DNA from 2 places in the Pontibacillus sp. ABV4_188 genome. Region 2 is predicted to be linked to the other one. Evidence: predicted binding sites of a transcription regulator. Region 2 holds the regulator's gene; the other holds the start of a gene.
The links. Region 2 encodes CtsR, which represses protease genes until heat stress. Its sites were predicted from a motif close to ATGGTCAATAAAGGTCAAACA; they were not measured.

Region 1 (15,497 bases), 830 kb from region 2:
TGAACTTCCCTCTTGCCGTTGTTGAATCTGTGAAGGCAGCTGTGGCTGAACATGCTAAGAGTGAGTTCGTAGTAGGATACCGTCTATCACCAGAAGAACGCGAAGAGCCAGGTATTACAATGGACGACACGCTACAACTTGTAGATGTGCTAGCTAAACAAGATCTAGATTACCTGCATATCTCACTTTCTAGCTTTAACCAAGGTTCTATGCGCGACGAGAACGATACACGTCCACGTATCGACTTAATTCAAGAACGTGTTGGCAGCATCATCCCTGTAATGGGTGTCGGCAGCCTTCATACTGCAGATGATGTAGAAGGAGCCCTTGCAAAAGTTCCAATGATTTCGCTAGGACGTGAAATGCTAATGGAACCAGATTGGGTAGAAAAAGTAGCTAGAGGTGAGGAAGACCAAATTCGTACTGCAATGAAATTGAATCAGCAAGAAGAACTAGCGATTCCAGAACCAATGTGGACAAACATCTTAAACGTACCAAACTGGTTCCCTAAAGAAGAAGAATAAATTCTATAACTCTTACACCAAAGAGCTGTCCCCATAAAGGAGACAGCTCTTTTTTTCAACATGCACTTTATTGCTACACAGTCATAAAGCGTGCCAGACACCCTTTATCTCTCTACAGCACTGCAGGGTGCCTGGCACGCTTTAGTCCTTTAGTGTGGTATATAGTGTTAAAAAGCCCCTTCATCCGGCCGAATGAAGGGGCTTTTGTTTAGAACCTATTATTTGTTTAGGTTGTAGAATGCTTTTTGACCAGCGTATACTGCTGTACCAGCTAGTACGTCTTCGATGCGTAGAAGTTGGTTGTACTTCGCTACGCGGTCTGTACGAGATGGAGCACCTGTTTTGATTTGACCAGCGTTTGTCGCAACAGCGATGTCAGCGATGGTAGAGTCTTCTGTTTCACCAGAGCGGTGAGAGATAACTGCTGTGTAACCAGCTTCTTTCGCCATTTCGATTGCTTGGAATGTCTCTGTAAGTGTACCGATTTGGTTCACTTTGATAAGGATTGAGTTTGCAATACCTTCAGAGATTCCGCGGCTTAGTTTGTTTGTGTTTGTAACGAATAGGTCGTCACCAACTAGTTGAACACGGTCGCCGATACGCTCTGTAAGAAGTTTCGTACCTTCCCAGTCGTTTTCATCTAGGCCGTCTTCAATAGAAATGATTGGGTATTTGTTAACAAGCTCTTCATACCAATCAACCATTTCTTCAGACGTACGAGTTACGCCTTCGCCTTTAAGGTTGTATTTGCCATCTTCGTAAATTTCAGAAGATGCAACGTCCATTGCAAGTTGAACTTCTTCGCCTGGCTTGTAACCAGCTTCTTCAATTGCTTCGATGATAGTAGATAGTGCTTCTTCGTTAGAACCTAAGTCAGGAGCAAATCCACCTTCATCACCTACACCAGTGTTGTAGCCTTTGTTCTTAAGAACTTTCTTAAGAGAGTGGAAGATTTCAGCGCCCATACGTAGAGCTTCTTTGAATGTTGGAGCGCCAACAGGCATAACCATGAACTCTTGAATGTCCACGTTGTTATCTGCGTGCTCACCACCGTTAAGGATGTTCATCATTGGTGTTGGAAGTTTCTTCGCGTTGAATCCGCCAAGGTATTGGTATAAAGGAATACCAAGGTAGTCAGCTGCAGCGCGAGCTACTGCCATAGATACACCAAGGATTGCATTCGCACCAAGGTTACCTTTGTTTTCAGTACCGTCAAGTTCGATCATTAATTCATCAATGATTACTTGGCGAGTTGCATCGAAACCAAGGATTTCTGGAGCGATTTTTTCGTTAACGTTTTGAACAGCTTGAGATACACCTTTACCAAGGTAGCGATCTTTATCACCGTCACGTAGTTCTACTGCTTCGTATTCACCAGTAGATGCACCACTTGGAACTAGTGCTGAACCGAAAGCACCTGATTCCGTATATACTTCTACTTCAACTGTTGGGTTACCACGGGAGTCTAAGACTTCGCGTGCGTATACGTCCGTAATATATGGCATGGTTATTTCTCTCCTTTTTATTGATCAGATTTTTTAATTAACGTTTCGCCTGTCATTTCTTTAGGCTGATCGACTTGTAATAAGTCTAATAACGTTGGGGATAAGTCACCTAAGATTCCGCCTTCACGAAGCTCAAGACCATCTTTCGTTACGATTACAGGTACATCGTTTGTCGTATGAGCTGTCATCGCTTTACCTTCAGAATTCGTTACTTCGTCAGCGTTTCCGTGGTCAGCTGTAATAATCGCATGTCCACCTTTTTCAGTGATCTTATCAATGATTTTACCTAAACATTCGTCCACTGTTTCAATCGCTTTAATAGTAGGCTCTAGCATACCACTGTGACCGACCATGTCAGGGTTTGCGAAGTTTAAGATAATCGCGTTGTGCTTATCTGCATCAAGCTCTTGTAGAAGAGCATCTGTTACTTCGTAAGCACTCATTTCAGGTTGTTCATCATACGTTGCCACTTTAGGAGAATCGATTAGGATTCGCTCTTCCCCTTCGAATTCTTCCTCACGGCCACCGCTCATGAAGAACGTAACGTGTGGATATTTTTCCGTCTCAGCAATGCGAAGCTGCTTCATATTGTTCTGTGCTAATACTTCCCCTACTGTGTTATCCAGGTTAACGGGAGTGTATGCAACGAAACCGTCGACTGTTTCGCTGAATTTCGTAAGCATGACAAAGTGAGTGTTCTTCGGTGCTTTGTCACCACGGTCAAACTCACGGAAGTCTTCGTTCGCGAAGGTACGTGAAATTTGGATGGCGCGGTCTGGACGGAAGTTATAGAAAATAATTGCATCTTCATCTTCAACAGTTGCACGAGGGTTACCCGCATCGTCTGTCATAACAGATGGAAGAACGAATTCGTCATAGATATCATTCGCGTAAGAATCATCTACTAACTCAATTGGGTCCTGGTAGGTTGGACCTTCGCCGTACACCATTGCGCGGTAGGCCTTCTCCACGCGGTCCCAGCGTTTGTCACGGTCCATGGAATAATAGCGGCCGGATAGAGTCGCGATCTCCCCGACACCTAGTTCATCCATTTTGTTCTGCAGGGCTTCAATATATTGTTTTGCAGATTTCTGGCCTACGTCACGTCCATCTAAGAATCCGTGCACATAGACTTTCTCTACTCCGCGGTTTTTCGCCATTTCAAGAAGGGCATATAAGTGCTCGATATGACTGTGAATTCCACCGTCAGACAGAAGTCCGAATAGGTGTAACGCTTTGTCATTTTCTTTAGCATGTTCCATAGCTTCGATGAAGCGCTCGTTCTCGAAGAAGTCGCCTTCACGAATGGACATATTTACACGAGTTAGGCTTTGGTAAACAACGCGACCTGCACCAATATTTAAGTGACCTACTTCAGAGTTCCCCATTTGACCTTCAGGAAGGCCAACCGCTTCACCTTTTGCTGTAAGCGTTGTATGTGGGTACTGTTCCCAAAGACGATCAAAGTTTGGTGTGTTCGCTTGTTTTACAGCGTTACCGTATTCCTCGTCACGCATGCCGTAACCATCTAAGATGATTAAAGCTGCTAGGTTTTGATTACTCATGTTTACCTGCCTCCACTAGAGATAAGAAAGAATCAGGTTGTAAGCTTGCGCCGCCTACTAGAGCACCATCAATATCAGACTGAGACATAAGCTCGTCAACGTTAGCTGGTTTTACGCTACCGCCGTATTGAATACGAATCGCTTCTGCTGGCTCACTGCCCGCAAATTCGTTAACGACTTTACGGATAGAAGCACACATTGCATTTGCATCTTCAGCTGTAGCTGTTTTACCAGTGCCGATCGCCCATATAGGCTCATAAGCAATGATGACATCTTTAACTTGTTCATTTGTTAGGTCTTTAAGAGCAGCTTTTACTTGTGTCTCTACTACAGATTCAGCTTCACCGTTTTCACGTTGCTCATCTGTTTCACCTACACAAACAATTGGTACTAGGTTGTGTTTGAATGCAGCGTGTGTCTTTTTGTTTACTGTTTCGTCTGTTTCAGCAAACATTTCACGACGCTCAGAGTGACCAAGAACAACGTACGTTACGCCAAGGTCTTTAAGCATTTCAGGGCTAACTTCGCCTGTGAATGCTCCATTACTTTCAAAGTGCATGTTCTGCGCACCAATTTTAAGATCTGTACCTTCTGCTTGTTGAACAAGAGTTGGAAGATAAGGGAAAGGTGCTACAACAACAGATTCAACTTGATCGTAAGAAGGTATTTGACCTTTTACATCGTCAACAAACTGTGTAGCCTCGCCCATTAGCTTGTTCATTTTCCAGTTACCTGCAATGACTTGTTTACGCATACTGTCACCTCACCTATTATTTATCGTTTAATGCTACTACGCCTGGAAGATCTTTACCTTCCATAAACTCTAATGATGCTCCGCCACCTGTAGAGATGTGGTCCATTTGATCTGCATAACCGAACTTCTCAACAGCAGCTGCAGAGTCACCGCCACCGATTACAGAATAACCTTCTGTTTGTCCAAGAGCTTCTGCAACGCCTTTTGTACCATTAGCGAATGTTTCAAGCTCGAAGACACCCATTGGGCCGTTCCAAATCACTAGCTTAGAGTTCTTCACGATATCAGAATATAGTTCAATCGTTTTTGGACCGATGTCCATTGCTTCCCAATCAGCTGGGATGCTATCGATAGTAACCACTTGTGTGTTTGCATCGTTAGAGAAGTCGTCGCCAACGATTACATCTTGTGGCATATAGAAATTAACGCCTTTTTCTTTCGCTTTTTCCATATATTGCTTAGCAAGATCGATCTTATCTTCTTCAAGAAGAGATTGACCAATTTCGTAGCCTTGTGCTTTCACGAAGGTGTAAGCAAGACCGCCGCCGATAATTAAATTATCAACTTTGTCAATCAGGTGATCGATAACGCCAATTTTGTCCTTAACTTTTGCACCACCGATAATAGCAGTGAAAGGACGCTCAGGGTCTTTTAACGCATTACCAAGGACACGTAGTTCTTTTTCCATTAAGAAGCCAGCTACTGCTGGAAGGTGTTGAGCAATCCCTTCAGTTGAAGCGTGCGCACGGTGAGCTGCACCGAAAGCATCATTCACATAAAGGTCTGCTAAATTAGCGAATTCCTTCGCAAGTTCTGCGTCGTTCTTTTCCTCACCCGGATAGAAACGAACATTTTCAAGAAGAAGTACATCGCTGTTTTCCATTTCAGAAATGGCTTTGTCCACTTCACTTCCGTAAGCTTCATCCGTTTTCGTAACGGTTTGACCAAGTAAGTCACTTAGACGTTTCGCTACTGGATCAAGGCGAAGTTCATCAACGGCTTCCCCTTTAGGACGACCAAGGTGGCTTGCTAAGATTACTTTTGCACCTTGCTCAATTAAATGTTGGATTGTTGGTAACGCTGCACGGATGCGCGTGTCGTCAGTTACTTCACCATCTTGCATAGGTACGTTGAAATCAACGCGGCAGAATACTTTCTGGCCTTTTACTTCTACATCTTGGATGGTTTTTTTCTCATTCACGTTCACGGGATGAGGACCTCCTTTAAATTTTTCCTTGGAATGTGTCTAGCTCCCCTGTATGTACGTTTCCTTATTTTTAAGAAGACAAACGTGTTACAAGGGTTTGATTGGAATTCATAAAAAGAGTCAAATGGTAATAAAGTGGTGGGCTTCCATTCTTTTCATGCTTCTATCAAACAAACATCGCAAAGGAGGAGGTTGCTCTCCTCCTGCTCTTTGCGATGGACACTCATAATTTATACGGTTAACAGGAGTTGTTTTCCTGCTTATTTACGAAAACTTAAAGTCCTTTTTTCGCAAGGTATACAGCTAAGTCTACACAACGGTGAGAATAGCCGCTCTCGTTATCGTACCAAGAAACAACTTTAACCATGTTATTCTCGATACTTAGAGTTGAAGCTGCATCAATTGTAGATGAAGCTGCGTTACCGTTGTAGTCGCTAGAAACTAGCTCTTCTTCACTGTAACCAAGAATACCTTTAAGTTCACCTTCAGCTGCTTCTTTAAGCGCTTGGTTTACTTCTTCTGCTGTAGCATCTGTGTCTAGCTCAGCTACAAGGTCAACTAGAGATACGTTAGGTGTAGGAACACGCATAGCCATACCAGTTAGTTTACCTTCCATTTCAGGCATTACTTTAGCAACTGCTTGTGCAGCACCTGTAGTTGTTGGGATGATGTTCTGTCCAGCTGCACGCGCGCGACGGTAGTCCTTGTGTGGAAGGTCAAGGATTTGTTGGTCGTTCGTGTAAGAGTGGATTGTAGTCATCATACCGCGCTTAAGACCGAATTTGTCGTTAAGAACTTTAGCGTATGGTGCTAAGCAGTTTGTCGTACAAGATGCGTTAGAGATTACGTGGTGGCTAGCTGGGTCGTAAGAATCTTCGTTAACACCCATAACTACTGTAAGGTCTTCGCCTTTAGCAGGTGCAGAGATGATAACTTTTTTCGCGCCAGCATCGATGTGTTTTTTAGCATCGTCACGCTGAGTGAAGCGACCAGTAGATTCGATTACGATATCTACACCAAGATCTCCCCAACCAAGGTTAGCAGGGTCACGTTCAGAAAGAACTGTGATCTCTTTACCACCGATTACAAGGTTAGATCCGTTAACTGTTACTTTTTCATCAAGTTGACCGTGTACAGAGTCATACTGAAGAAGGTGAGCAAGCATGTTAGCGTCCGTTAAGTCGTTAATCGCTACTACTTCTACCTCGTCGTTTTTAAGAGACGCGCGGAATACGTTACGTCCGATACGTCCGAAACCGTTAATACCAATTCTGATTGCCATGAAAAATTCCTCCTTAAGGTATATAGGTGTTTATTTTCTATCTAAAGGGAAGATCCCTTTATTAGCTCTTTTGCTGCACTCTCATCGGTAATGAGTACATTGGATTGCCCCAGGTTAAAATATGAAGAAATTGCCTTAGCTTTGGATTTTCCACCTGCGACAGCAATAACACAATTAGTATGTTGTAAATCTTCTAATTGAATTCCTACTGTTCGCACTTTGTGAACAATACTGCCTTCTTCATTAAAATAATAACCAAAAGCCTCCCCTACAGCCTTACCCTCTTGAATGGTGTCTATAACTTCTTGTGGAGTTTTTCGTCGTTCTGCCATTGTAGTGGCATCACCAATACCATGAACAACAACACCAGCTCCACGAATGATTTTTAGCACCTCTTTAATAGAAGGTTCTTCGATAATGGTCTGATAGGATTCTTCACTAAGCGGATCTGGTACATAGAGAAGTCGATACGTTCCATTTGCTTTCTTCGCCATTTCAGCGCAAATGGTGTTTGCTTGATTCTCCATTTGTTCGCCAAGTCCACCGCGGGCCGGGACAAATAAGCAGTTTCCTGCTTGTTCAAGTGGGGTCATCATTTCAGCCACAGCTGCAATGGTCCCTCCACCGGTTACAGCCACTGTGTCATCACTACGAAGGATTCCCTTCATATAGCGAACACAGGCCTTACCCATTTCTTGTTTCACCCATGAGAGTTCATCGCTATCCCCAGGTACGATGACTACGTGATCAAGTTGTAAACGTTGCTTCACTTGTTGCTCCAAATCTTTAAAACCTCTTAATTCATTCATAAAGGCCTCTAACTGAACGATTACATTCTTACCAGTATTCGTTACATGCATCCCTTTTGTCGTCACTTCAATTAATCCTTGTTCATGTAAAAGATCAATTTCTGTTCTAACGGTACGTTCTGCAATGTTCAAATGATCAGCAAGACTTCTACGACCAATGGGCTCCATTAGCTGAATCAATGTTAAGGTTTCATATCTTCGTTGCATAATTGATAGCAAATCGGGGAATAGTTTACTCTGTAAGTCAATTAATGCCCTCATGGAAAAGCTCCTTTGCTGTATGTAAGCTGCAGCGGGAGCTTTTTCGTCCCGCCTTGACGTATTCTGTCCCGCTCGGGCCAAAAAAATACCTCAACGGCTAGCTTACATTTATATTGTATCAGTCCCCATAACCCCTTGCAACAGACATACTAGCCCTTTTTCTTTTGTAAACGGTTACTTAAAGAAAAAAGATCGATTTTCCCATAATCGAACTCTTCGCCGTCCATTTCTACTACCGGGATCATGAGACCATATCGTTCAATTAACTCATCTTCTTCGTATATATCTTTTTCCCGAATAACAAACTCATAATCATATGAAAGCGTCTCAATCAATTCTTTAGCTTCTTGGCATAAAGGACAATCCTTCTTCGTATACAGTACAATTTCTGTTGCCATATGCAGCTACCCCCTTTTCCTTCTTTTCGTTGATGATGGTATGTATAGGGCTTCCCGATATTTTGCCACGGTTCTCCTTGAAATGTAAATACCAAATTGGTCATGCAATAACTGACTTAACTTTTGATCTGAGTAGGGCTTTTGCTTATTTTCAGTATGTATCGTTTCCTTTAACAAATGCTTGATTGCTTCAGCGGATGTTTCTTGACCATTCCTCGTTTTCAAGCCTTGTTGAAAGAAGTCTTTAAGGGGAATAATTCCTCTTGGAGATTGAACATACTTATGGCGCACTGCACGGCTTATGGTTGAGACGTGAACACCAGTCGCTGCAGCAACCTCTCTCATTCTGAGGGATTGTTTTTGGTGAGCGCCTTCTTCGAAAAAAGGCACTTGTCGTTTAACGATTTCTTCCATAATCGCTTTCATATTTTGTTTCCGTTGTTCGATTGCCATTTGGAGCCATATTGCGTGTTGGTACTTTTCCTCTAAATACGCGGATGCTTCTTGATGCTGATGAGACAAAGCATACATATCTTCATCCACGACAATCTTTGGTGTATTCCATGGAGAAAGCTTCACAATCCAGTCTCCATTCTTCTTAAACACTTCCGCATCCGGAACAATATAGTTCTCTTGCACAGACGAATACTGAATGCCAGGTCTTGGATGACACGTTTGAATTGTATCAATCGCAAGCTTTGCATCTTCTGATGTAATGTTGTATTCCTCTTGAATGGATTTAATATCTTGTTCAGCAACCCAATTTATATGATCATAAACAAGTTGTGTCATATACATAGGATGTTCTTCGCGCTTCAATTGAATAGCAATACACTCCTGCAAAGATCTCGCGCCAACACCAGCAGGATGTAGGGATTGAATATAGGATAACGCCTCTTGTGTTTCTGCTAACGATGCACCACAAACTTCACTCCATTCTTCAATCGTTGTATCCAAATAACCATGGTCATTTAAAGAATCAACTCCATACTGAACTAAATCACGTAGAGATGAAGGGATTCTACTCTCAACTAGCTGCTCTTGTAAATGGTCACGGAAGGACTTCTCTTTAGATGATTGATCGGATTGAGCCGCCTCAGCTTGCCCTCCCTTTGGAAGAGCCGAAGATACACTCAACTCTATAAGAGGATTAACTTCTGCTTGATCTTGAATAAAGCGAATCAAATCTTGCCCGTTGTAGGCCAACATCTCAATCGCTTGACTTAACCTCTGCGTCATCCTCCACGTTAACCGCTGCTCCTGACTTAACTGATGCTTCAACCAGACCCTCTCCTCAGAAAACGTTTACAAACTATTATAACAAACTTCATTTAATAGAAGGAAGTCAGGAAGAGGATATCCGTAAGAAACAATCTTACATAACCACACAAAAAAAGAGCTTAACATTGCTCAGCAACGTTAAGACTCTTTAAAACAAAACTATTTCTCTTCTTCCTTTTCATCTGGATCTTCTTCTAAATTATGTTTCGCTTCATCTTCAGCGATAATCTTCTTCCGTTTGCGATCTAACATATCTTCCTTCTGCTCAGGTGTTAAGTGACGTCCTTGATCAAATCGATTGAACATAATCTTTTCCACCTTCCTGTGTTGCTAGATTGGTTTACAGTAATCTATTTCCTTTAAAAGGAATAAACTAAACCTCGCAGTGAGGGAGGAGGCTCGACAGCTCGCCCGCGGAAAGCGAGTCGTTCCCCAGACACCCCTTCCCCCAACAAACTTAAGGCCCCACCTCCATCCAAGATCTCTCAGCTTCAAGTCCTCCCTATAAGGGGCTAACACTAAAGAAATTAAAAACGCCTTACCCAATTAGGGTAAGGCGTTTTATATGAGCGCGCTCGAGAGGATTCGAACCCCCGACAGACGTAGGACCGGAACCTACCGCTCTATCCTGCTGAGCTACGAGCGCATGCTAGTTATAATAAGGACAACTTCCATTATACGGTTCAACTTATTAGAATTCAAGACCCATTTCATTGAGTATGAGCACTCGTGCTTTTGGAAATGCTAGCTTCGAGGTGATGCTCTGTGACTATAGCTGTTGGCGTTTGGGTATGCTTAATCTTTTCATTCATTATTATTGGTGGGCTTGGACTGTTTCGAAATCCGATCCCAAGCTTACACCAAGATTCCAATGAACCCCCATCTCACTCACCAGGGCTTCGTAAGACCTATTATTCTCTTAGGTGTTACGGGTTCCTCCCTTACACACATGTAAAAGTTGGGCGGGTTAAGATCGATCTTGCTTTGTTAGATATTAAAGTAGCTATCCTTTTTTACAAGCCAGAAGATTTGTTGCACCCTGTGAAGAAGCGACGCTTAAAGAGAAAATCCAAATTTTTAATTCGAAATGGCTGGAATGTTTGGGAGGTAAGAGAGAAGGATTTGTCGAAGAATATTCATCAGGCAATCTGGCAAATTAGAGCACTTAGAAAATAACATTTTCAAAACGTTTAGCTTTCATGAAATGGGGAAAAATTGATTGTATGTGCAACCGGATCTTCATATACATATAAGGAAAGAAAGGTCTTCTACATAGTTAGTAAGAAAACATCAATCCTTTTGTTTGACCTTTTTTGACCTTGCGTGTATGATAAAATTAATTCGGTACTTACTTAGTGTTAGAACACGATTTAAAGGAGGAGAATTTCATGAATTTAATCCCTACAGTTATTGAACAAACAAACCGCGGTGAACGTGCGTATGACATTTATTCACGTCTTCTGAAAGACCGCATTATTATGCTTGGGAGCGCTATTGATGATAACGTAGCAAACTCAATCGTAGCACAAATGCTATTCCTTCAGGCAGAAGATCCAGAGAAGGATATCTCTTTATACATCAACTCTCCAGGTGGTTCCATTACAGCTGGTATGGCGATTTATGACACGATGCAGTTCATTAAGCCAAATGTAGCAACAATCTGTACAGGTATGGCAGCATCTATGGGTGCTTTCCTTCTAGCTGCTGGTGAGCCAGGCAAACGTTCTGCTCTTCCAAACAGTGAAGTTATGATTCACCAACCACTTGGCGGAACTCAAGGTCAAGCATCTGACATTGAAATCCACGCAAAACGCATCATCAAAATGCGCGAGAAACTAAACCAAATCCTTTCTGAGCGCACAGGTCAAGATCTATCTGTAATTGAACGCGACACGGACCGTGACAACTTCATGACAGCTCAAGAAGCAAAAGAATACGGCCTGATCGACAACGTTTTCGAACGTAGCCAGGGTTAATACAACTATTTAAAAACCGCTCTGATCAGAATCAGAGCGGTTTTTTTATGCAAAAACTTTAACTTTCGCAGAATCCCATAGCCAAATAAATAGTGCCGTACTTACAACATATACGTACCACGAAGGAGTAACAAATGGCGATTGATACTCATTCAACACAGGGTTCACCAAGAAGTGAATGATAAATGAGCCTCCCAAAAAAGCAACAAAGTATTTCAAGCTATAATTCCGATCCCCGATCTTCCTTTGCAAATAGATAAGAATAGGAAGTGCAAATATAAAATAAAGAGCAAAGAAAACAGCAAAGACTAAAAATATAGCAAAGATCAACCCTTTTGAAACATCAGCCATAAAACTGAGCTCAACGATCATATAAAAGAATGTCATCGACACCGCCGCAAGCGTAATAATCACCAGGTTCCGCTTATTCATCCAATCACCTCTTTGACTTCACTCACTCAATTTCCCCCTCAACACCAGATAAAAACACTCCTTTTCTTTCCTAATTCAAGCAAGAGGCATTTAGGTAAGGGGGTGTCCGTTACCTCATGAAGCCTGCCCTGATATTAAATGGTAGTACGGACTGCTAGAGTAGTGTAAGTGCCCCCTTTGCATGCTATACATGGCACGTTTCCGTCTCCTCCAATTCGGTAAAGGTGGGCCTGGAAATTGCGAGACTCCTGCGGGAGAGAGAGCTAGACGAGATCCCGCAGAGAGCGTAGCGAACGAGGAAGCTCGACAGCTCGCCCGCGGAAAGCGAGTGATTTACAGGCCCACCTTTCGCTCCATCAAAGCTGACGGAAACGTCACTCCATAAAGGTAAAAGCTGGCAACATAGCCAGCTTTTTTATTAATTAATAATGACCCAACAACCCTTTATTCATCGCCAAGCGTTCACAACTTCGATAAACGATGACGCCAACAATGGCGTAAAACACCCCATTCCCAACTAACCAGGAGTAATCGACCCACGTAAAGTCTCCAAGGGTATAGCCATGAATCATAACGTGCCGCATCATATCGACCCCTTTTACAAAAGGAGCAAAAACGAGGTAAGGGGCGACAGAGAGCGGGACAAATGCAAATGCCATAAGAATAAATTGCAAGATTTGCAAAAACGCATCGACTTGTTTAAAGATGACGGATATACCAGCAATAATAAAGCTAACGCCAATCATACTAATAATGGTCAGCAAGAGAATAGGGATAATGGCTCCTATGTTCAAATGCAACCACTCTCCTGTCGTTAGCATTGAAGAAAAAATAAGTACAATCATAATACCGAGATGAATGGCTACCATCCCAAATACACGAGCTAAAAGAATCCGCCATGCCGAAACAGGTGACATATACAACTGTTCCAACGTTCCTCGCATGGCTTCCATTGTAATGGCTCCCCCAGTCGATTGGAGCGTCATCATTGCAAAGTACCAAAATACATAGTTCACGATAATGTACTGCGTATTTGAAGAAGCTTCAGCCGGATCGCCAACTACTTGAATTCCAAAGAATAGAGCTAGAAAGATGATATAAAATGTAGCTAATAAGCTTAACGTATTGGGTAAGTAACGCTTCATTTCTATAAATTCTTTCTTAGTGTTCACTCGTAAGACTTGTAGAAAGGCACTCATGATACAGCCTCCTCTTTGACAAGTCTTCTGAAGACTTGCTCAAAATTTACTTGAGTACGATTAATTGTTTCAATTCCTGTTTGGTTAAGACTGAGTATATTCATTATTCGATAGATCGCTTCTTCATGTTCTAGGCTAACTTCTAAGGTGAGGTCTTGGAGATTAAAGATTGGGAACTGATGGTGGAGTTTGGTGAGTTGTTCTTCGGTGAGCGTTTCTTTTAATTGAATCTCATAGGCGCTTGTTTCAAATAACTTTAAGAGGTGCTGTACATTTTCATCCGCAATAACCCTTCCGCTATTTATAATGACTGTTCGTTTACAAAGGTCTTGCACAACGGCCATATCATGTGTACTAATGATAATCGTTTTTCCTTCTTGCTCTGCAATGTGCTTTAGCAATGAACGAACTTCGTAACTCGTTTCTACATCTAAGCCAAGAGTGGGCTCATCTAGTAGAATCACATCTGTATCCGCCATTAAGGCAACTGCTATAGCCAGCTTTTGCTGCATACCACGAGATAGATTATTGACAATCTCACTGCGCTTATCTTCTAAGCGAAAAAGCTCAAGGAGTTGGTCAATTCGCTTTTTGGATTCTTTTTTTCGCATACCACGATTACCTGAAAAATATTCAAGATTCTCTTCTACAGATAAACGCCAATACACATTTCGGTTTCCTTCTAATACCGCACTAATGTGACGTAAAGCCTTGTTGCGCTCTTTCACGCTGTCATACCCGTTAATTTTAATTGACCCTTGATCAGGAACGAGTAATCCACAAATACTTTTAATCGTAGTTGTTTTACCTGCTCCATTTGGTCCAAGCAGCCCTACAATTTCCCCCTTACGAACCGAGAAAGAAATATCATCCACAGCTATAAACTCTTCTTTGGATTTCCGTTTTTTATATCCTTTTCGAATACCTTCTACTTCAATGATCGTTTCCATATAATCCTCCCTTTTCCCTTATCTATAACCTATTATATAAGTAACATCCATTTCCTTCCTCCTCCTAAAGAAGATATTTGACTCAGTCTCAAGTCGGAACTACACTCCCAGAAACCATAGCTACATAAAAAAGCTCAAGAATCGATTCCGTATCGATTCTTGAGCTTTGTTGTTCATCTCTTCACAATCAAAACAAAAAATAAACACATCTTACTGACTAGTCACAAATTCAACAAGTTTATCAATAGCGTTGTCTTGATCTGTTCCTTCTGCCTGAAGTGTAATCGTTTCTCCTGGCCCAACAGCAACACTCATGAGACCCATGATGCTTTTAGCATTCACCCGTTTTCCTTCTTTCTCTAAAAAGATATCGGATGAAAAACGATTGGCTTCTTGAACGAATAAGGCAGCTGGCCTTGCTTGTAATCCGGTTGTTAATTCTACTTTCACAGACCGCTCGATCAATCCAATTCCCCTCTCTGTATCATCTATTCACCTATGATTTTATCAACCGCGAAAGCGCTATCACACATTTGTAAAAAAACGCTTCCGATAAGAAAGCGTCGAAATTTTAAGATTATTATATCATGAACCTTATAAAAAAGGAATGGATATCTATTATTTAACCGCAAGTTCTCCTTTACGAAGCTTATCAGCAAATTCATCAATTTTACGAAGCCGATGATTTACCCCAGATTTACTAATAGTAGGAGACATAAGCTCCCCAAGTTCTTTCAAGGTAACATCTTGATGCTCTACACGAAGGACGGCTAGTTCTTGTAATTTATCCGGCAAAGCTTCTAACCCAACTGTACTTTGAATAAGTTTAATATTCTCAACCTGACGGAAGGCAGCTCCAATTGTTTTATTCAGATTAGCCGTTTCACAATTTACAAGTCGATTTACAGAATTTCGCATATCACGCATAATGCGGACATCTTCAAACTTTAATAAAGCTTGGTGGCCTCCAATGATATTAAGAAATTCAGTAATCTTCTCCGCTTCTTTCAAATAGCAGATATACCCTTTTCTTCGTTCAATGGCTCTTGCGTGTAGATCAAACTGATTCATAAGTTCACATAGGGATTCATTGTGATCTTCATAAAAGGTGAAGATCTCCATGTGATAAGATGAAGTTTCTGGATTGTTTACAGATCCACCTGCTAAGAACGCACCTCGTAAATAGGCACGCATACAGCATGATTTCTGCTGATACTTCTTGGAAATCGTTCGTATTAGAGTAAAAGGTTCTTCTAGGATCTCTAAATCCTGCAGTAAGTCACGAACCTTTTCTTTCATTCGAACAATATAAACGTTGTTCTTCTTTAAACGCATTTTCTTACGAACCAATAGC
Region 2 (15,497 bases):
GTTTACTTAACTTCTTGCGTTGTTCATTTAAGATTAAAGCCATATGACCAAAGCGAGGTGCTTCCCAACCAAGAGCATCATAAACCATCATTTGTTTTGGCGTATTGGAAATATGCTCTTCTCCACGTAGGACATCTGTAATCTTCATAAGATAATCGTCAACTGCTACTGCGAAATTATACGTTGGCGTGCCATTTTTCTTCGCAATAACCCAATCTCCAAAGTCATTTGATTCAAACGTAATCTCTCCACGAACAAGGTCATTGAACTTATACGTAACCCCTTCTGGAACTCTAATACGAATACTAGGCTGACGGCCTTCAGCTTCAAATTGTTTGATCTGCTCTTCTGTAAGGTCACGATGTGCACCTGAATACTTCGGTACCTCGCCTCGAGCACGCTGAGCTTCACGCTCTGCTTCTAATTCTTCTTCTGTCACATAACATTTATATGCAAGATTCTTGTCCAATAGTTCATCAATGTACTGCTGGTACAGGTCTAAACGTTCCATTTGACGATAAGGACCGTAGTCTCCACCGACATCAACGCTCTCATCCCAATCGATTCCCAGCCATTTTAAGAATTCCATCTGGCTCTGTTCTCCACCAGCAACGTTACGCTTCTCATCCGTATCCTCAATACGAATAATAAATTTACCGCCATGGTGACGTGCATATAAATAATTGAAAAGTGCTGTACGCGCATTTCCGATATGTAAATGACCTGTCGGACTAGGCGCATAACGCACGCGAATTTCATTTGTCATGAATAATTCCCCTTCTTTCTAGCGAATGATAGTCTACTTTCATTTTATCATCTCAAGCACGTGCTTGATAAACGAATTTTGTTATTTACCTTGCTCATTATAGCGATTTTGAGCGTGTAAGTAAAACCGTGGCTTGTGCTGCTACTCCTTCTTTACGACCAGGAAAACCGAGTTTTTCCGTAGTTGTGGCTTTAACGTTAATTTGTGACGTTTCTGCCTCTAGTATGCGCGCAATATTGGTTTGCATGGCTGTTGTATGAGGTGACATCTTTGGTGCTTGTGCGATGATGGTACAATCTATATTCCCTAGTTCATACCCTTTTTCTTTTACAATCCCCCATACATGTTCAAGCAGCTTCACAGAGTCGGCATCCTTAAACTCAGGATCTGTATCCGGAAAGTGCTTTCCAATATCACCTTCTCCAATAGCTCCTAAACAAGCATCTGCCACCGTATGTAATAAAACATCGGCATCAGAATGACCGAGCAGACCTTTTTCATAAGGGATCTCAACTCCCCCAATGATACAAGGTCTACCTTCTACTAACTGGTGAACATCAAATCCTTGCCCTACACGAAACATTTCCTTTTCCTCCTTCGCTTCTATCCCAGCAGTACGCTTATTTATAATCGTTTCAGCTTTTTCTATATCTTCAGGCGTTGTAAGCTTAATATTATCATAACTTCCTTGTACTACTTCGACGTTCTGCCCAAGCCTTTCAACCAAAGAAGCATCATCTGTCCCAAGGTAATGTTCTTCTTTTGCCTGCTCATGAGCTGAAAGAATTAATTCATAACGAAAAGCTTGCGGTGTTTGAGCCGCATAAAGCTCATCTCGTTTCAACGTTTTAAGGCTTCCCGATTGATATTGTTTAATCGTATCCGTTACTGGTACAGCCAAAAGAGCCGCACCATGGTCCCCGGCCTCATTTACCAGCTCCCGTATTGATTCCCTCTTAACAAAAGGTCTCGCTCCATCATGGATCAGAACGATAGAGTCTCCATTTATAGCCTGAAGACCAGCGTACACACTATCTTGGCGTTCTTCGCCTCCATCAATAAGCGTAACCTGATTTAAATAGCCATACCTTTCTAATAAACGTTCTATCTGCGTCCGTTCGTTTGGGTTAATGACTACAATACGTTGTTCGCATGAAAGATCTTGCGTAAAAGCTTCAATTGTATGAATGAGAAGCGGTTTTCCGTGTATGGATAAAAACTGTTTATTCTGCCCAACCTTCATCCGCTTCCCCTGGCCAGCAGCTAGTATTATAACTTGATACGAACTCATAGATCCCATCCTAAATGTGTAATAATAAATGCTTTAAACAAAACAAAAGCGATAACAGTACTGTTATCACTTTTGAGAAACTCTATTTCGTTTATACTCTACTTACAAGGCTTTTTCAAGTAGTTTAGGCTTGGCAAAAATCATTCGACCAGCAGAGGTCTGAAGTACACTTGTAACAAGAACTTCAATCGTACGTCCAATATAATCTTTACCTTCTTCTACAACGATCATCGTTCCGTCATCGAGGTAAGCCACACCCTGATTCTGTTCTTTTCCGTCTTTAATAACCTGAACCGTAAGTTCTTCACCAGGTAACACTACTGGCTTAACGGCATTAGCTAAATCATTTATATTCAGGACTTGAACATTTTGAAACTCGCAAACTTTATTTAAGTTAAAGTCATTGGTAACCACTATACCATTAATGAGTTTCGCTAATTTCACGAGCTTACTATCCACTTCTTGAACATCTTCAAAATCACCTTCGTAGATTTCCACATTAACTGGAAGTTCCTTTTGCATTCGGTTAAGAACATCCAAGCCTCTACGGCCTCTATTCCGCTTCAGAACATCTGAAGAATCTGCAATATGCTGCAATTCTTCTAAAACGAACTGCGGAATTAAAATCGTCCCCTCAAGAAAATGAGTTTGGCAAATATCAGCGATTCGGCCATCAATAATAACACTTGTGTCTAAGATCTTTGTCTTAGGAGCAAGATCTGACTCCTCATCATCCTGATCCGTTGATTTCTTACGATCTTTTTCTTTTTCCTTTTTGTTCGCTAATGAAAGGAGATTATTGAATTCATCTCGTCGTTTAAAACCTACTTGGAAGCCTAAATAACCTAAAATAACCGTTAGGAAGATCGGCAACACCTGCGACACTACTAATATAGGGTTATCCTGAAGAGGGATATTAACCAAAAATGCTACGATTAACCCTACAATAAGACCTAAACTCCCAAACAACAGATCTGCCACAGGAACTTTAACAAGCGTTTCTTCTACCCACATAAAGAAATTGACGATATAATCGACAAACCAAAATGTTAATAAATATAATATTATGGCTCCTAACACCATCCCGATGTACTCATTGGCCATCCAGGATTCTTGCGGCACATCTGACAGACCAACAATCAGGTCCGGTATAAACAAAAATCCTATAGTACCACCTGCGATAACAATAAATAATTGGACCACTCTCTTAAGCACCACGGTCACCTCCTAACATGCAGTATTACCAAGTTTTCTAAAAAATATAATAAAAGAATAAAATCCGTCTATATAGTCGAAACCGTATCACACCTTACAAATATAGTCAATTGATGAACGTTATATCATAGCAGACATCAATAAATGTGTCAATTGTGTGACTAAATATGGCGGTCTATAAACAATTGCTCTTGGATGCGGTTTAACCCCTCTTTGATCTTACCAGCCCTGACCTCACCAATACCATCTACTTTCACAAGTTCCTTCGCAGAAGCCTTAACGACATCGTTTAATGTTCCAAACTCTTCCACCATGGATTCAACAATTAAGAAAGGTAAACGAGGTATTTTATCCAGGATTCTATATCCCCTAGGAGTCACCGGATCATCTACTTTTGTAGAAGAAGGATATCCGAGCAGTTTCAAGACCTTTGCATCTTCCATTAGTTCTGTATTGCTAACTTCTTGTAGTTTCTTCAATATATAATGGGGTTCATAATCTCCATACTTACTATAATCCTTCAACAACAGACGCGCTTCATTCTCAATATTAGATACTAGCTCTGTTAGCTGTAACTGTATCAAACGTCCTTCAGTACCTAGTTCATTTACATACCCTAGAATTTCGTTTTTTATGCGTAAAACCATCTCTATGCGATGGATCACTTGCAATACCTCTGAAAAGGTCACCATTTCTTCAAATTCTAAAGCCCCTAAGTTTGTAACACCTTGATCCAGTACGTTTTTGTATTTCTCCAACGTTTGCATAGCTTGATTGGCCTTTGTAAGAATAACTCCTATATCTTTTAAGGAGTACTTTAAATTGCTTTTATAAAGCGTAATAACATTTCGCCTTTGAGAAATAGCAATGACAAGTTCACCAGTTTGTTTAGCAACTCGCTCTGCAGTTCTATGTCGCATTCCTGTTTCTGTTGAAGAGATTGACGGGTCAGGAATTAACTGCGCATTAGCAAAAAGTATTTCAGAAGCTTTCTCATTTAAGATAAGGGCTCCATCCATTTTCGCCAGTTCGTACAAATGTGCAGGCGTAAACGATGACTGAATATGAAAGCCACCATCTACAAGTTGTTGCACTTTATCATTATAGCCTAGAACAATAAGTCCCCCTGTGTTGGCGCGAAGAACATTATCTATACCTTCACGTAAAGGCGTACCTGGGGCTACAAATTTTAATATGTCTCCTATCATGGATTCTCTTCCTTCAACCCATTCCATCTAAGCGCCTCCCAACGTGGCTTTTAAAGCTTCTTGAACTGAGTTAACTCCAATAATCTCGATGTCGTCAGGGAGGGTCCAACCGCTTAAATTTTTCTTAGGAACAATTGCACGTTTGAACCCTAATTTAGCCGCTTCCTGTACACGTTGTTCTATACGGGCAACACGGCGAATCTCTCCTGTAAGCCCCACTTCTCCAACTAATACATCGTCAGGCTTAGAAGGACGATCTTGAAAACTTGAGGCAATACTTACAGCCACTGCAAGGTCAATAGCTGGTTCATCAAGCTTTACTCCACCTGCTACTTTCACATATGCATCCTGGTTCTGTAAGAGCAAACCTACACGCTTCTCTAAAACAGCCATTAGTAGAGGTACACGGTTATGATCTAAACCAGTAGCCATCCTCCTTGGATTCCCATAACTCGTAGGAGATATAAGTGACTGAATCTCAACCAATACAGGGCGCGTCCCCTCCATAGAAGCAACAACGGTAGACCCTGCTGCCCCTTGAGACCTCTCTTCTAGAAAGATTTCTGAGGGGTTGGCTACTTCTCTTAGTCCTTCTTCCTTCATCTCGAAAATGCCCATCTCATGTGTACTACCAAATCGGTTCTTCACGCTGCGTAGAATCCGAAAAGTGTGGTGACGCTCCCCTTCAAAATAAAGTACAGCGTCTACCATGTGTTCGAGCAATCTTGGACCTGCAATCGATCCTTCTTTCGTGACGTGTCCAACAATGAAGATTGGAATCCCTTTGTTCTTAGCTATGCGCATTAGCTCACTTGTACATTCACGAACTTGCGACACACTGCCAGGTGCAGAATTTACTTCTTCTTTATATATAGTTTGTATGGAATCAATAACAACAAAGGAAGGTTGAATCTGATCAATATGATGAGCCACATCCATCATATTCGTTTCTGCTAGAACATAAAGATCATCAGACAATACACCTAAACGGTCTGCTCTTAATTTCGTCTGTCTTGTCGATTCCTCTCCTGATATATAAAGGACGCTTACATCCTTTGTATGAGCAAGTTGAGAAGACACCTGTAGCAACAAGGTCGATTTCCCTATTCCGGGGTCACCGCCAATTAAGACAAGAGAACCTGGTACAATGCCACCACCTAAGACCCGATTCACTTCTGGCATACCTGTTTTTATTCGAGGTTCTTCCTTAGTTTCGATTGCTGTTATTTTTTCTGGTTTCTTGCTAGTTTGTGCATCACTTGTTACAAATGTATGCCTTCCAGTAGATTTCGATGCCACTCGTTCCTCAACAAGTGTATTCCATTGATGACAACTAGGACATTTCCCCATCCACTTAGCGGTTTCATACCCACATTCTTGACACACAAACTTCGACTTCTGTTTTGCCAAAAAGATCTCTCCCTTATTCCAAAGAAGAGTATAGTAACTCTTCTTATTATCTCATACGTTTTATTCATTTATCAGTTACAATGTTTTTACAATACCATTACGTATTTTACCTCATACCCTTACGTATATAGATTATTCTTCTCTCATTTGCTTCTGCTTTATCCATTTAAATCAACCCTCACCTTTTTGAGACAAGCTCAAAACCCTATACTAAAAAAATCGGAAGGCTCTCACCTTCCGATTTTAAATGATTATTTATTCATGATCTATCGTTTTGAATTACGATTGTGTTGAAACAGTAAATTCACCGTTATGATCGACATCGATCACAACATTCTGGCCCATCGCAATATTCTCTCTTAATAGCTCTTCTGATAGAAGATCTTCAACGTTCTTCTGAAGAGAGCGGCGTAATGGACGAGCACCATATTCAGGATCGAATCCTTCATCCGCAATTTTATCAAGAGCTTTATCTGTAAGGGTAAAGTCAACTTCTAATTCAGTAAGACGTTTCTGTAACTGATTAACCATTAAAGTGACAATTTCCTTCATGTGTTTCTTCTCTAGAGAATGGAAGACAATGATTTCATCAATACGGTTCAAGAACTCAGGTCTGAAAGCACGTTTCATTTCTTCCATCACTTTAGATTTCATATCTTTATAATCTTGACTTGCATCTCCCATTGTAAAACCAGCATATTTGTTCGTCTTCAGTTCAGTAGCCCCAACGTTTGAAGTCATAATGATAACTGTATTACGGAAGTCTACTGTGCGGCCTTTAGAGTCCGTTAACCGCCCGTCTTCAAGGACTTGTAAAAGAGTGTTGAAAACATCTGGGTGAGCTTTTTCAATCTCATCTAACAGAATAACAGAATAAGGCTTTTGGCGAACTTTTTCTGTTAATTGTCCTCCTTCTTCATACCCAACATATCCAGGAGGTGAACCAACCAGACGAGAAGTAGAGTGTTTCTCCATATATTCAGACATGTCGATTCGAATCATAGCATCTTCTTCACCAAACATAGATTCAGCTACTGCTCGAGCTAATTCTGTTTTACCAACACCAGTTGGTCCTAAGAAGATAAATGAGCCAATTGGACGTTTTGGATCTTTCAATCCTGCGCGAGCACGTCGAATGGCTTTAGAAATAGATTTCACAGCTTCAGACTGCCCAATAACACGGTTATGCAAGACATCTTCCATGTTTAATAGACGCTCACTCTCGTCTTTAGCAAGCTTAGAAACAGGGACTCCGGTCCAAATAGACACAACAGAGGCAATATCCTCTACTGTTACTTCAGAGTTTTCTTGTCCTTGTTTTTCTTTCCATTCATCCTTAGTCTTATCTAATTCTTCTCGCAATTTCTGTTCATTATCTCGTAATGAAGCGGCTTTCTCGAACTCTTGACTTTGTACAGCTGCGTCTTTTTCTTTACGAACTTCTTCTAATTTTTGTTCAAGTTCTTTCAGGTTTGGTGGAGCTGTATAAGAACGTAAACGGACTTTCGAAGCTGCTTCATCAATAAGGTCAATCGCTTTATCTGGTAAGAAACGATCTTGAATATAACGATCTGAAAACTTAACAGCTGCCTTAATTGCTTCGTCAGTGATGGTCACACGGTGGTGAGCTTCATAGCGATCACGAAGTCCTTCAAGGATTTGCTCAGATTCTTCTAGATTCGGTTCATCAACTTGAATTGGTTGGAAGCGACGCTCTAGCGCAGCATCTTTTTCAATATACTTACGGTACTCTTCTAAAGTTGTGGCACCGATACACTGTAAGTCACCTCGAGCTAGAGATGGTTTCAAGATGTTAGACGCGTCGATCGCACCTTCTGCACCACCAGCTCCAATTAGTGTATGAAGTTCATCAATAAACAGAATAATATTGCCTGCTTGGCGAATCTCTTCCATGACTTTCTTCAGACGATCTTCAAATTCACCACGGTATTTTGTACCTGCTACTACTGTACCCATATCGAGTGTCATAACTCGCTTATCACGTAAGATTTCCGGAACCTCATTGTTAATGATTTGCTGTGCTAATCCCTCTGCAATCGCAGTTTTACCTACACCTGGTTCACCAATAAGAACGGGATTATTCTTTGTGCGTCGACTCAGTACTTGAATGACACGCTCAATTTCTTTGCCACGTCCAATTACCGGATCAATATTCCCTTCTTTCGCTACGGTTGTTAAGTCACGCGCAAGGGAATCAAGGGTTGGGGTATTAGCGCTAGCAGACTGGCGGCTACCACCTTGACCATTAGAGGTAGATTCATTGCTTCCAAGCAACTGCAGAACTTGCTGGCGTGCTTTGTTAAGACTAACGCCCAAGTTGTTTAGTACACGTGCAGCAACGCCTTCCCCTTCTCTAATGAGACCGAGTAGAATATGTTCTGTACCTACATATGAATGACCTAATTTACGTGCTTCATCCATTGATAATTCAATAACCTTTTTAGCCCGAGGAGTATAGTGAATCGTTTGCGATACCTTATCTCCTGTTCCAATTAACTGTTCCACTTCTTCTTGGATCTTATCGGCTGCAAGACCTAATGCACCTAGTGCTTTAGCTGCAATTCCTTCGCCTTCTCGAACTAAACCAAGTAGAATATGTTCTGTTCCAATATTATTATGACCAAGTCGTACGGCTTCTTCTTGAGCTAGTGCTAATACTTTCTGTGCTCTTTCAGTAAAACGCCCAAACATCATCGGGCACCCCTCCTAGTCTAATTATATTTCTAAGTTTAGTCTTTCCCGAATCAAGGCTGCTCTCCGAACATCCCTTTCATCAGGAGATAAATTTTGCTGTGCATACTGTTGTAAAAATCCAGGCTGAGTTAAGATCATTAATTCATTCAGGATGGTTTTAGATAAGCTGTTAATATACCCTAGGTCTATTCCTAATCGCACATCAGAGAGGCATTTAGCTGCTTCTTTAGACTCTATAACGCGACTGTTAGCCAATACTCCATATGAACGAAAGATCTTATCTTCTAATTGTATGCCGTTCTGTTGAATAATTTGTTGGCGAGCATTTCTTTCTTGCTCAATTAATTGTTCAACCACACTTTTTAGGTCATCTACTATATCTCTCTCAGATTTACCTAATGTAATCTGATTGGAGATTTGAAAGATGTTACCTATTGCTTCGCTACCTTCACCGTAAATTCCTCTAACCACTAAACCTAATTGATTGATAGCTGGAATTAACCGACTCATTTGTTGAGTAATCGTTAGCGCGGGTAGATGCATCATAACGGAAGCCCTTAACCCTGTGCCTACATTTGTAGGACAACTAGTTAGATAGCCACGTTTTTCGTCAAATGCAAAGTTAATCTTTTCTTCTAGCCAGTCATCGAAATCAGATGCTTGCTCTAAAGCCTTCTCTAACTGAAATCCCGGGAAATAGAGCTGTACACGGATATGATCTTCTTCATTAACCATGACAGATACCTGCTCGTTTTGAGATATTAATGCTGCCCCATTCTTAGCGTGGTCAGATAAGTGAGGACTAATTAAGTGTTTCTCTACCAACACTCTCTTCTCAGTAGGATTCAGTTTACTCATATGAATAAATTCAAAGTCTTTATATGGACCAAAAGAATAATCCTCATATTCCTCTTTAAAGAATTCAACCACTTGTTCTAATTCTTCCTGATCAGCAAGTATCGGGAATGGGATATGGTCGAAGTTTCTGGCTAACCGAATCCGACTACTCAATACGATATCACTATCAGGTCCTTCTTCTTTCAACCAAGGACTAATGGCTTCATTCATAAACTGCTCGAGAGACACTACTGATCACCCTCCCCTTGTTCTGAATCCAACTGTCTTTCAAGGGTGCGAATTTGATCTCGAACCTTAGCGGCTTCTTCAAATTCTTCTTGGTGAATTAAAGCTTGCAGTTCAGAACGCTTTTGTTCCATTTCTCTTTGTACATGCAACTGTCCACCTTTTCGTTTTGGAACTTTGCCACTGTGGATGGTGTTACCACTGTGAACCCTCCTAAATATAGGGTTTAATCTCTCATCAAAGGTCTTATAACACTTGGCACAACCAAACTTACCAACACGCTTAAATTCATCGTAAGTCAAACCACAATGATCACACTTTAATGTTTGAGGCTCTCTGTGTGAGGCTGAATGTGATTTTGAATCAGATAATTGAAAAGAATCAAAGTTAAATAATCCAGATAACAGGTTATGCAAAGAAAGTGAGTCTTGCTCTTGTGACATATAACCCAAGTCATAAGCACATTTCTCACAAACATAAACTTCTGTTTTATGTCCATTTACCACTTGGGTAAAATGCAAAGATGCAGGACGCTCATGGCACTCTTGACACTCCATTTTCCGTCCCCTCCTTTTAATCTTTGTACTTAACGATCGATATCATAGAAGATAGTATCCTAGATCTAAGTTCATCACGAAGAGTAATCGGAACGGCTAACACTTCTTTTGAAATAGCACTTACCATCAGTCTAGCCTCACGTTCAGAAATTAATTCCTCTTCTAACAAACGTTCTATAACATCAATGGCTCCTTGTTGAGTGACACGTGGTTGAATAAGTAAAATTAGTTCGTTTAGCAATTTCATTTTATCGTGGTGCTGTACGCGACTTATTCGGATATAACCGCCACCACCACGTTTACTCTCTACTATATAACCTTTTTCCACTGTAAAGCGTGTTTTAATCACGTAATTAATCTGCGAGGGAACACATTGAAATGATTCAGCTATTTCACTACGCTTAATCTCGATAACATTGTGATTACTATTCTCAATTATTTTTTTCAAATGTGCTTCAATGATATCGGATATATTCCGCATAGCCCCCCTCCTCAATAATCTTTTTTGACTTTGACTATCTTTGACTATACTTACATTATACAAATTTAAATGTAGTTTGCAACTATAATGCACTATAAACATTCTTGCCAGATCAAGACAACTTTATGACTAACAAACTTCTACATTTTCTGAGTTTACTTACGCTGGTACACGCATTTCACATGTGGAACAGTAGAAAGGCGATCAAATAGCTCCATTTCGTTAATTTGAGCATTATGAGCGAGTTCAATTAGTATATTTCTTTGACCATTCATTTCATTTTCAATTTGAATATGATTTATATCCAGTTCAAAAGCCTCGAAAGCTTCCATCACCTTCGATATTTCTAACTCTTCGAACACAACAATCTGAATGTGATGTTTATGTTTCCGTTTGAAGATACGTTCTGTATTATTAAGTACAATTAAACTGATTAGTACCACGACAGTCGTAAGTATTGCAGGTCCATACATACCAGCTCCAATTACAAGCCCTAGCCCTGCTACTACCCAAATAGATGCAGCGGTGGTTAAGCCTCGAATCGTCACACCATGGACCATGATTGTACCTGCACCAAGAAAGCCAATACCACTAATAACATAGGAGGGAATACGAGCAGGATCAAAACGAATTCCATCATGTTTATTTAAGTAAGGATCAAAGCCATATAAAGAAAGTAACATCATCACGCATGCCCCCACACCCACTAGAATATGAGTCCGAAAGCCTGCTGAATGGTTTTTAATCTCTCTTTCAAACCCGATTAAACCACATAGTACAACAGCGGTTACGAGCCGAACTGTCATTAACAATAAGTAATCATTAAAGAAGGTCTCCATCGACATCAAATCCCTCCGTTGTTCTTATAACTAATATACGTAGATATGCTTCTAGGTTATGAGTAAACCACGGCTAAATTATATTTAGTCAAAAGGAGGATCTTTACCATTTACCCTTTTTCATACTAGATTAATCTAATATGAGACGAAGAATTTAATACAAATTAAACACAAAAAACCTCAAAGGATTATATCCTTTGAGGTAACGTTGCATGGCGGCGTCCTACTCTTGCGGGGGTGAAACCCCGACTACCATCGGCGCTGAAGAGCTTAACTTCTGTGTTCGGCATGGGAACAGGTGTGACCTCTTCGCCAAAACCGCCATACTATTGTTTTGTTGAAGGAGTACCTTCAAAACTAGGTAAGAATTAAGACATAACCATTTTTCACTTTAGTTAGATAAGCCCTCGATTTATTAGTATCGGTCAGCTGCACGTGTCACCACGCTTCCACCTCCGACCTATCAACCTTGTCGTCTACAAGGAATCTTACTCACTCGAAGTGATGGGAAATCTCATCTTGAAGTGGGCTTCATGCTTAGATGCTTTCAGCACTTATCCCTTCCGCACGTAGCTACCCAGCTGTGCTCCTGGCGGAACAACTGGTGCACCAGCGGTGCGTCCATCCCGGTCCTCTCGTACTAAGGACAGCTCTCCTCAAATTTCCAACGCCCACGACGGATAGGGACCGAACTGTCTCACGACGTTCTGAACCCAGCTCGCGTACCGCTTTAATGGGCGAACAGCCCAACCCTTGGGACCGACTACAGCCCCAGGATGCGATGAGCCGACATCGAGGTGCCAAACCTCCCCGTCGATGTGGACTCTTGGGGGAGATAAGCCTGTTATCCCCGGGGTAGCTTTTATCCGTTGAGCGACGGCCCTTCCATGCGGTACCGCCGGATCACTAAGCCCGACTTTCGTCCCTGCTCGACTTGTAGGTCTCGCAGTCAAGCTCCCTTGTGCCTTTGCACTCTGCGAATGATTTCCAACCATTCTGAGGGAACCTTTGGGCGCCTCCGTTACTTTTTGGGAGGCGACCGCCCCAGTCAAACTGCCCACCTGACACTGTCTCCGGACCGGATTACGGTCCTGGGTTAGAATGTCAATACAGCCAGGGTGGTATCCCACGGATGCCTCCACCGAAGCTAGCGCTCCGGTATCGACGGCTCCCACCTATCCTGTACAAGCTGTACCAACATTCAATATCAGGCTACAGTAAAGCTCCACGGGGTCTTTCCGTCCTGTCGCGGGTAATGCGCATCTTCACGCATAGTATAATTTCACCGGGTCTCTTGTTGAGACAGTGCCCAATTCGTTGCACCTTTCGTGCGGGTCGGAACTTACCCGACAAGGAATTTCGCTACCTTAGGACCGTTATAGTTACGGCCGCCGTTTACTGGGGCTTCGGTTCAAAGCTTCGCCTAAGCTAACTCATCCCCTTAACCTTCCAGCACCGGGCAGGTGTCAGCCCCTATACTTCACCTTTCGGTTTCGCAGAGACCTGTGTTTTTGCTAAACAGTCGATTGGGCCTTTTCACTGCGGCTCCTCCTATGAAGGAGCACCCCTTCTCCCGAAGTTACGGGGTCATTTTGCCGAGTTCCTTAACAAGAGTTCTCCCGATCACCTTAGGATACTCTCCTCGTCTACCTGTGTCGGTTTGCGGTACGGGCACCTCTTTCCTCATTAGAGGCTTTTCTTGGCAGTGTGAAATCAGGAACTTCGGTACTATAGTTCCCTCCCCATCACAGCTTGTGATTGATGCACGGATTTGCCTATGCATCTCACTCACTGCTTGGCCGCTCACATCCAGTGGAGCGGATTCCCTATCCTACTGCGTCCCCCCGTCATTCAAACGGAAAGGAGGTGGTACAGGAATATCAACCTGTTATCCATCGCCTACGCCTTTCGGCCTCGGCTTAGGTCCCGACTAACCCTGAGCGGACGAGCCTTCCTCAGGAAACCTTAGACTTACGGTGGAAGAGATTCTCACTCTTCTTTCGCTACTCATACCGGCATTCTCACTTCTAAGCGCTCCACCAGTCCTTACGGTCTGACTTCACTGCACTTAGAACGCTCTCCTACCATTGTTCGTAAGAACAATCCACAGCTTCGGTGTTATGTTTAGCCCCGGTACATTTTCGGCGCAGAGTCACTCGACCAGTGAGCTATTACGCACTCTTTAAATGATGGCTGCTTCTAAGCCAACATCCTGGTTGTCTGAGCAACTCCACATCCTTTTCCACTTAACATAAACTTAGGGACCTTAGCTGGTGGTCTGGGCTGTTCCCCTCTCGACTACGGACCTTATCACTCGCAGTCTGACTCCCAAGGATGAGTCGTTGGCATTCGGAGTTTGACTGAATTCGGTAACCCGATGAGGGCCCCTAGTCCAATCAGTGCTCTACCTCCAAGACTCTTACCTTGAGGCTAGCCCTAAAGCTATTTCGGAGAGAACCAGCTATCTCCGTGTTCGATTGGCATTTCACCGCTACCCACACCTCATCCCCGCACTTTTCAACGTGCGTGGGTTCGGGCCTCCAGCCAGTGTTACCTGGCCTTCACCCTGGACATGGGTAGATCACACGGTTTCGGGTCTACGACCACATACTATTTCGCCCTATTCAGACTCGCTTTCGCTGCGGCTCCGATTTTTCATCTTAACCTTGCATGGGATCGTAACTCGCCGGTCCATTCTACAAAAGGTACGCTGTCACCCATTAACGGGCTCCAACTACTTGTAGGCACACGGTTTCAGGTTCTATTTCACTCCCCTCCCGGGGTGCTTTTCACCTTTCCCTCACGGTACTGGTTCACTATCGGTCACTAGGGAGTATTTAGCCTTGGGAGATGGTCCTCCCGGATTCCGACGGAATTCCTCGTGTTCCGCCGTACTCAGGATCCACTCCGGAGGAAACAAGATTTTGACTACAGGGCCGTTACCTTCTTCGGCTGACCGTTCCAGATCATTCATCTATCTTGTTTCTTGATAACTCCAAAGGAGTGTCCTACAACCCCAGAGAGCAAGCTCTCTGGTTTGGGCTGATTCCGTTTCGCTCGCCGCTACTCAGGAAATCGCGTTTGCTTTCTCTTCCTTCGGGTACTGAGATGTTTCAGTTCCCCGAGTCTACCTTCCATAACCTATGTATTCAGTTAAGGATCCTACCCCATTACGGGCAGTGGGTTTCCCCATTCGGAAATCTCCGGATCATAGCCTACTTACGGCTCCCCGAAGCATATCGGTGTTAGTCCCGTCCTTCATCGGCTCCTAGTGCCAAGGCATCCACCGTGCGCCCTTATTCACTTAACTATCTAAAATCAATGTGAAAAGACGCATCATAATGATGCTTACGTTAAATCTAACGTTGGTTTGATGTCTAATTCTTATCTAGTTTTCAAGGTACTGTTTGAAAGCATTTGAGCTTCCAAAACCGAACGAAACAAACATGGTCAATGGTTTAATGGCACAATGTGTGCCTGCTAGCAAGTCCCGAAGGACTCGCTAGTTCCGTAATATCCTTAGAAAGGAGGTGATCCAGCCGCACCTTCCGATACGGCTACCTTGTTACGACTTCACCCCAATCATTGGCCCCACCTTCGGCGGCTGGCTCCAAAAAGGTTACCTCACCGACTTCGGGTGTTGCCAACTCTCGTGGTGTGACGGGCGGTGTGTACAAGGCCCGGGAACGTATTCACCGCAGTATGCTGACCTGCGATTACTAGCGATTCCGGCTTCATACAGGCGAGTTGCAGCCTGCAATCCGAACTGAGAATGGTTTTTTGAGATTTGCTTGACCTCGCGGTCTCGCGGCCCTCTGTACCATCCATTGTAGCACGTGTGTAGCCCAGGTCATAAGGGGCATGATGATTTGACGTCATCCCCGCCTTCCTCCGGTTTGTCACCGGCAGTCACCTTAGAGTGCCCAACTGAA

Region 1: the regulator CtsR is predicted to act here: its motif matches at 10,887-10,907, upstream of clpP (ATP-dependent Clp endopeptidase proteolytic subunit ClpP).

What each region holds. Positions count from the first base shown of each region.
Region 1 covers NZ_CM149975.1:3,353,399-3,368,895, forward strand. The annotation lists gene ACYX4O_RS17150 (NADH-dependent flavin oxidoreductase) at 1-524, shown strand, start outside; gene eno (phosphopyruvate hydratase) at 743-2,029, opposite strand; gene gpmI (2,3-bisphosphoglycerate-independent phosphoglycerate mutase) at 2,047-3,594, opposite strand; gene tpiA (triose-phosphate isomerase) at 3,587-4,348, opposite strand; gene ACYX4O_RS17170 (phosphoglycerate kinase) at 4,365-5,549, opposite strand; gene gap (type I glyceraldehyde-3-phosphate dehydrogenase) at 5,830-6,837, opposite strand; gene ACYX4O_RS17180 (sugar-binding transcriptional regulator) at 6,879-7,907, opposite strand; gene ACYX4O_RS17185 (glutaredoxin family protein) at 8,057-8,305, opposite strand; gene rpoN (RNA polymerase factor sigma-54) at 8,312-9,586, opposite strand; gene ACYX4O_RS17195 (hypothetical protein) at 9,746-9,892, opposite strand; tRNA gene ACYX4O_RS17200 (tRNA-Arg) at 10,157-10,232, opposite strand; gene ACYX4O_RS17205 (hypothetical protein) at 10,352-10,762, shown strand; gene clpP (ATP-dependent Clp endopeptidase proteolytic subunit ClpP) at 10,975-11,562, shown strand; gene ACYX4O_RS17215 (UPF0715 family protein) at 11,608-11,994, opposite strand; gene ACYX4O_RS17220 (ABC transporter permease) at 12,417-13,193, opposite strand; gene ACYX4O_RS17225 (ABC transporter ATP-binding protein) at 13,190-14,143, opposite strand; gene ACYX4O_RS17230 (HPr family phosphocarrier protein) at 14,354-14,608, opposite strand; gene whiA (DNA-binding protein WhiA) at 14,762-15,497, opposite strand, start outside.
Region 2 covers NZ_CM149975.1:103,782-119,278, reverse strand. The annotation lists gene gltX (glutamate--tRNA ligase) at 1-766, opposite strand, end outside; gene ACYX4O_RS00605 (bifunctional 2-C-methyl-D-erythritol 4-phosphate cytidylyltransferase/2-C-methyl-D-erythritol 2,4-cyclodiphosphate synthase) at 864-2,057, opposite strand; gene ACYX4O_RS00600 (PIN/TRAM domain-containing protein) at 2,160-3,272, opposite strand; gene disA (DNA integrity scanning diadenylate cyclase DisA) at 3,434-4,507, opposite strand; gene radA (DNA repair protein RadA) at 4,508-5,890, opposite strand; gene clpC (ATP-dependent protease ATP-binding subunit ClpC) at 6,170-8,605, opposite strand; gene ACYX4O_RS00580 (protein arginine kinase) at 8,627-9,691, opposite strand; gene ACYX4O_RS00575 (UvrB/UvrC motif-containing protein) at 9,691-10,245, opposite strand; gene ACYX4O_RS00570 (CtsR family transcriptional regulator) at 10,262-10,726, opposite strand; gene ACYX4O_RS00565 (MgtC/SapB family protein) at 10,882-11,571, opposite strand; rRNA gene rrf (5S ribosomal RNA) at 11,776-11,891, opposite strand; rRNA gene ACYX4O_RS00555 (23S ribosomal RNA) at 11,961-14,875, opposite strand; rRNA gene ACYX4O_RS00550 (16S ribosomal RNA) at 15,089-15,497, opposite strand, start outside.